DNA from 3 places in the Serratia fonticola genome. Region 2 is predicted to be linked to each of the others. Evidence: predicted binding sites of a transcription regulator. Region 2 holds the regulator's gene; each other region holds the start of a gene.
What was found. Region 2 encodes CRP, which controls carbon source genes, mostly activating them, when cyclic AMP is high. Its sites were predicted from a motif close to ATGTGANNNNNNTCACAT; they were not measured.

Region 1: the regulator CRP is predicted to act here: its motif matches at 935-952, upstream of aaeR (HTH-type transcriptional activator AaeR).
Region 3: the regulator CRP is predicted to act here: its motif matches at 1,156-1,173, upstream of udp (uridine phosphorylase).

What each region holds. Positions count from the first base shown of each region.
Region 1 covers NZ_CP011254.1:1,137,278-1,139,481, reverse strand. The annotation lists gene aaeR (HTH-type transcriptional activator AaeR) at 6-917, opposite strand; gene aaeX (p-hydroxybenzoic acid efflux pump operon protein AaeX) at 1,244-1,447, shown strand; gene aaeA (p-hydroxybenzoic acid efflux pump subunit AaeA) at 1,455-2,204, shown strand, end outside.
Region 2 covers NZ_CP011254.1:1,355,503-1,357,706, forward strand. The annotation lists gene WN53_RS06040 (LysR substrate-binding domain-containing protein) at 1-260, shown strand, start outside; gene WN53_RS06045 (OsmC family protein) at 263-670, opposite strand; gene crp (cAMP-activated global transcriptional regulator CRP) at 1,052-1,684, shown strand; gene WN53_RS06055 (YccS/YhfK family putative transporter) at 1,741-2,204, shown strand, end outside.
Region 3 covers NZ_CP011254.1:2,184,314-2,186,517, forward strand. The annotation lists gene WN53_RS09675 (dienelactone hydrolase family protein) at 166-993, opposite strand; gene udp (uridine phosphorylase) at 1,296-2,057, shown strand.

The sequences.
Region 1 (2,204 bases), 220 kb from region 2:
GAGCCTCAGCGATAGCCCTGATACACTTCCGCCACACGTTTAAAGTATTCCGTCAGGTAATTGATACACACCTGTACCTTGAGCGGCAGCTTGTCCTTCTCGGTGTACAGTGCGTAAACCGGGCGGGGTTCTGAATGGTAGCGCTTGAACAGGATCTCAATCTCGCCGCGTTTGATCTCTTCGATGACCCACATCAATGGCGCATAGGCAATCCCGGCCCCGGCCTTGAGCCAACGGATCATGGTTTGTGAATCGTTGGTCACGAAGCGCCCCTGCGGGGAAATACGCGTGCTGATGCCTTCGGGAGCCATCAGTTCAAACTCACTGTCTGGCCGTACGCTGTATTCCAACCAGGAAAAATTCACCATATCCGCTGGTTTTTGCGGTGTCCCGTGTTGAGTCAGGTAGCTTTTGGCGGCGCAGACCACCATCGGCATCGAGCCCAGGCGTTTGGAAAACAGGCTCGAGTCCTGCAGTTCGCCGGTGCGGATCACCACGTCCAGGCCGTCGGCAATCAGATCTGGGGCCGGAATGCCGGTGACCAGATTAACCGTCAAGCCAGGATATTCTTGCAGCATGTCGGCGGTCATGGTCGCCAGGACGTTTTGCGCCATAGTGGAGGAGCTGCCGATGCGCAGCGTACCGATGGGCGTATTGTTCAACGCATAGAGCTGCTCATGGACCTCGGCGGCTTCCTGCAACATGCGGCGGCAGCCTTGATAGTAGATTTTACCGGCTTCGGTCAGGCCGATACTGCGCGTGCTGCGGTTAAGCAGCTTCACCTGTAGATCATTTTCCAGTTTGGACACTGTCTGGCTGATGGATGAAACACTCATGTCGAGCTGGCGTGCCGCCGCGGTAAATGACCCACATTCAACGACTTTGGCAAACACGGACATCCGTTTTAGTCTTTCCATTGTTCACTCTGGCTTAAAAGTGATTTAGATCACAGATTATAGATGAGTTGATAGTAAGCAGGCTAATATAACGCGTCGGGTGTAAAGATCTTCTGAACGCTTGAGCGTGGTCAGCTATGCCGCGGTATACTGCCGTGGCCGCACGATCCCTCCGGTTATCCATACATTCCCTCTCGCGGAAGCCTGCTGTTAGCTTAACCCTTTTTCAGGTTTATGGCCTGGTCAACTACCAGATCTTAACGTTTGGCGTCCGTGCGCTAGAATGTAAATGGAATGTGAAATCAGCAGGGAAAACCCCGGTGTAGTAAACAATTAAGGAAAAAGTGATGAGTTTGCTTCCGGTTATGGTCATTTTTGGACTGTCGTTCCCACCGGTATTTTTTGAGCTGTTAGCGTCGTTGGCCCTGTTCTTCGTCATACGCCGCCTGTTGCAGCCGACCGGGATTTACGATTTTGTCTGGCATCCGGCGCTGTTCAATACCGCGCTGTATTGCTGTTTGTTTTATCTGATTTCGTGTCTTTTCGTTTGAGGCTGTTGTGAAAACTCTATCATTAAAAATACTCCGCATTGCCATCACCTTGCTGCTGGTCCTGCTGGCGGCCATCGCCGTGTTCAAGGCCTGGGCGTTTTACACCCAATCGCCGTGGACGCGTGATGCCAAATTCACCGCCGACGTGGTGGCGATTGCTCCTGACGTCAGCGGCTTGCTGACCGACGTGCCGATCACCGACAACCAACTGGTGAAACAGGGCCAGATCCTGATGGTGATCGACCAGCCACGTTACCAACAGGCACTGGCCGAAGCCAACGCCGATGTGGCCTATTATCAGACGCTGGCGGCCGAGAAGAAGCGTGAAGCGGGCCGCCGTGTACGCTTGGGGATCCAGGCGATGTCACAAGAAGAGATCGACCAATCCAATAACGTGCTGCAAACCGTGCAGCATCAGTTGGCCAAGGCGATCGCCGTGCGCGATCTGGCGCAGCTGGATCTGGAACGGACCACGGTGCGTGCGCCAGCAGACGGTTGGGTCACCAACCTGAACGTCCACGCGGGGGAATTTATCACCCGTGGTTCTACGGCGGTGGCGCTGGTGAAGAAAAACAGTTTCTATGTCATCGCCTATCTGGAAGAAACCAAGCTTGAAGGGCTGAACAAAGGCGATCGTGCCGAGATCACCCCGCTGGGTAGCAACCGCATTATGCACGGCACCGTCGATAGCCTGGCTGCGGCGGTGAACAACAGCAGCAGTACCCCAAACAGCAAGGGGCTGGCGTCGATCGACAGC
Region 2 (2,204 bases):
AGCAATTGAGTCGTTCGCCCATTCGCTCGGACTCGGTGACCTGTGGCTTGAATATGGTGTTGGAGGCGGATTATTTGACTATCGTGGCGCGGGCGATGAGTGCACCGTTCCATTTGCAGCATCGGCTGGTGGCATTGCCTATCGACACGCTGCCGCAGGCTCAATACTGCGTGCTGTATTCACAGAAATCGCCGCTAACCGTGACGGCACGGCGATTTCTTGATTTATTGCGTGCCCACTGCCTGCGCTACCCTTGGTAGGATCAGGCCACTTCGCGGATTTCGAAGCTGTGGGTGATGCTGGCGGCTTTACCCAACATCAAGGAGACGGAGCAGTATTTCTCGGCGGAAAGATCCACCGCGCGCTCTACAATCTTATCGGTCAGCCCTTTGCCGGTGACAATAAAATGCAGATTGATATGGGTAAACAGACGTGGCGCTTCTTCACGACGCTCGGAGGTCAGTTTTACCTCGCAGTCACGCACATCGTTACGCCCTTTTTGCAGGATCGACACCACATCGATGGCGCTACAGCCGCCGACGGACATCAACACCATTTCCATCGGGCTTGGCGCTTTATCGCCCGCGTTGCCATCCATCAAAACCTGGTGGCCGGACGCAGACTCACCCAGGAATGTCAGTCCTTCTACCCACTTAACTCTTGCCTGCATGTTACACACTCCGGTTAATTTCTTAAAAACAGGGTACGCTTTCGCATACATTCTGGCAACGTAACCTGATGCTAATCATGCTGAAGCGAGACAACACAAGACACCCGCCTCACTCTGTGCTACAAACAGAGCCGCAATAACTCTTTCCAGGTCACCGATTTCAGGGATACGTCCAAGGAAAGGCCCCTATATTGGTTTGTTAACAGAATGTAGCTTGCAGCTCTCCCTGCAAGTTAATATGCTAGAGCACAAGCGTATTTCTATAACACGCCTCAAAACCTGTTGATAGCCACAATTAAAACACCGGGCTATAAGCACGTTTTACAGGGAACTCTGACCCCTGTGATACAAGGCAGCGATAACAACAGAGGATAACAGCGAATGGTTCTCGGCAAACCGCAAACAGACCCGACTCTCGAATGGTTCCTGTCTCATTGCCATATCCACAAATATCCATCGAAGAGTACGCTGATTCACCAAGGTGAAAAGGCCGAAACGCTTTACTACATCGTCAAAGGCTCCGTTGCGGTGCTGATTAAAGATGAAGAAGGCAAAGAGATGATCCTGTCCTACCTTAACCAGGGGGATTTCATCGGCGAGCTTGGATTATTTGAAGAAGGCCAGGAGCGTAGCGCCTGGGTACGGGCCAAAACTGCCTGTGAAGTGGCTGAAATTTCCTACAAGAAATTCCGCCAACTGATCCAGGTTAACCCGGATATCCTGATGCGCCTGTCCGCACAGATGGCTAACCGCCTGCAAGTCACCTCAGAGAAAGTGGGTAACCTCGCCTTCCTTGACGTTACCGGCCGCATTGCACAGACCTTGCTGAACCTGGCAAAACAACCTGATGCCATGACTCACCCAGACGGTATGCAGATCAAAATCACCCGCCAGGAAATTGGCCAAATCGTCGGTTGCTCACGTGAAACCGTCGGTCGTATTTTGAAAATGCTCGAAGATCAAAACCTGATCTCCGCGCACGGCAAAACCATTGTCGTGTACGGTACGCGTTAATCCCCAGGGAAACGGTGCAGCAATGCGCCGTTTCTTTACCTACTGAATAGCCAACCATGTGGCGCCGCCTGATCTACCACCCGGAAGTCAACTACGCACTGCGGCAAACGCTGGTGTTGTGCCTGCCGGTGGCGTTTGGTTTGTTGATTGGCAACCTGCAACTCGGCATGCTGTTCTCGTTGGTGCCCGCCTGCTGCAACATTGCCGGGCTGGATACGCCACACAAACGCTTTTTCAAACGCCTGGTTGTAGGCGGCTCCCTGTTCGCACTCAGCAGCCTTCTGCTGCAACAAGCCCTACTGTGGGATCTACCACTACCCTTGCTGATGCTGGGAATGGCGCTGTTGCTCGGCGTCAGCGGAGAAATCAGCCCGCTGCATGCACGCCTGCTGCCAGCCGCACTGGTTGCCGCCATCTTTTCCCTCAGCATGGTAGGTACCGTGCCAATCTGGCACGCCCCTTTACTGTATATCGTCGGCACCGCCTGGTACGGGCTGTTTACCTGGGCCTGGTTCAAGCT
Region 3 (2,204 bases), 830 kb from region 2:
CTCCCTCTCCCTACACAAAAGCCCATGACATCCTCAGTTTGTACATTGGGAGAGGGTTGGGGTGAGGGGAGATTGGTGACAAGCATCAGGGGCACTCGCTGCCCCTGAAACTGCTGATATTCCTCACCCAACTTGGCATGTAGGGGCGCTGCATGCTGCGCCCATCTATTTCACACCATGCTGGCTGAACCAGGCCAACATGCGCTGCCAACCGTCGGCGGAAGCCTCCGCGTTATAGCTTGGCCGGTAATCGGCGTGGAAAGCGTGCCCCGCTTCTGGATACACCACGATTTCCGCATCGGCATTGGCCGCACGGATCGCCTTGCGCATGGTTTCCACCGTTTCCTGCGGAATGCTGCCATCCTGGCCACCGTATAGCCCAAGCACCGGCGCCGAAAGATCGGTCGCGATATCAACCGGATGCTTCGGCGAATTCAAGGTTTTCTCCCCCACCAGCTTGCCGTACCAGGCCACTGCCGCTTTCAGCTGCGGATTATGCGCCGCATATAACCAGGTGATGCGGCCGCCCCAGCAGAAACCGGTGATCGCCAACCTGCTGGCGTCGCCGCCGTGGCGCGTTGCCCAGTGCGCAGCGTGATCCAGATCCGCCAAGACTTGGCTGTCTGGTACCTTGCTGACCAACTTTTGCATCAGCTCGCTGATTTCGCTGTACTCTCTGGCATCGCCCTGGCGGAAATAGAGTTCTGGAGCGATGGCCAGATAACCCTGCTTCGCCAGGCGGCGGCACAGATCCTGAATATGTTCATGCACGCCAAAGATTTCCTGCACCACCAGCACAATTGGGAACGGCCCTTGGTGATGGGCCGGTTTGGCGATATAGGCTGGCAGATCGTCCCCCTGCGAAGGGATGGTGGTTTCCCCCACATGAATATCCTGATCGTCGGTCAGAATGGTTGAGGTGGCCAACGGTGCGACGGCCGGGGTAAATCCCCCTTTGGCCTGTTTTAACGTCATTTGTTGTTCTGTTTTCATTGATTGCAGGCTCCATGCGTTAGAGAAAAAGCGCGGCAGTTAACTATAGGCAGATTAGCGCTTATTAGCACCGCATGGCGAATTTTCGCGCAGGATAGCAATGGCTGCTCAGGTAGCAAATTGGTATAAACTGAGTGGAGATTAAGCGTGCTAGGGTTCTTTATGTGATTTAAATCACAAAAATAATGTAGATGAATTTCTGTTTCTTTATTCAAAGTGATGATCATCACGAAATTTAATGACGATTGTCAGTAGAATCTCTGTTTGTTCCTCCCAAAAACCGTATCCATGAGGAGTCTCCCATGTCTCAGTCTGACGTTTTCCACCTCGGTCTCACTAAAAACGATCTGCAAGGCGCTACATTGGCCATCGTCCCTGGCGATCCGCAGCGTGTTGAGAAAATTGCCAAGCTGATGGAAAACCCGGTTCACCTGGCTTCCCACCGCGAATTTACCTCTTGGCGTGCAGAGCTGGATGGCAAGGCAGTGATCGTGTGCTCAACCGGTATCGGTGGCCCGTCTACCTCTATTGCCGTTGAAGAGTTGGCTCAGCTGGGCATCCGTACCTTCCTGCGTATCGGCACGACCGGTGCCATTCAGGCCAATATCAACGTGGGCGACGTGCTGGTGACAACTGCAGCTGTGCGCCTCGACGGTGCCAGCTTGCACTTTGCCCCAATGGAATTCCCGGCAGTGGCGGACTTTGCCTGTACCACTGCGCTGGTTGAAGCCGCCAAGGCCTGCGGTGCTACCACGCATATCGGCGTAACCGCCTCTTCCGATACCTTCTACCCAGGCCAGGAGCGTTACGACACCTATTCCGGCCGTGTAGTCAGCCGCTTTAAGGGCTCGATGGAAGAGTGGCAGTCAATGGGCGTGATGAACTATGAAATGGAATCCGCTACCCTGCTGACCATGTGCGCCAGCCAGGGCCTGCGTGCGGGAATGGTTGCCGGTGTGATCGTTAACCGCACCCAGCAAGAGATCCCGAATGCGGAAACCATGAAGAAGACCGAAAGCCAAGCGGTGCAAATCGTCGTCGAGGCAGCTCGCCGTCTGCTGTAATCCAAATCCTCGTTAAAAGCGGGCCGTTTGACGGCCCGTTTCTCCTTCTGTTACGGTTATCCCCCTCTGCGTCATGCTGCTGGCCTTCTGTTGTCTGTGTTTGCCGATTGCCGGCTGATGTGGCGGCATATCCCGAGACAATCAATG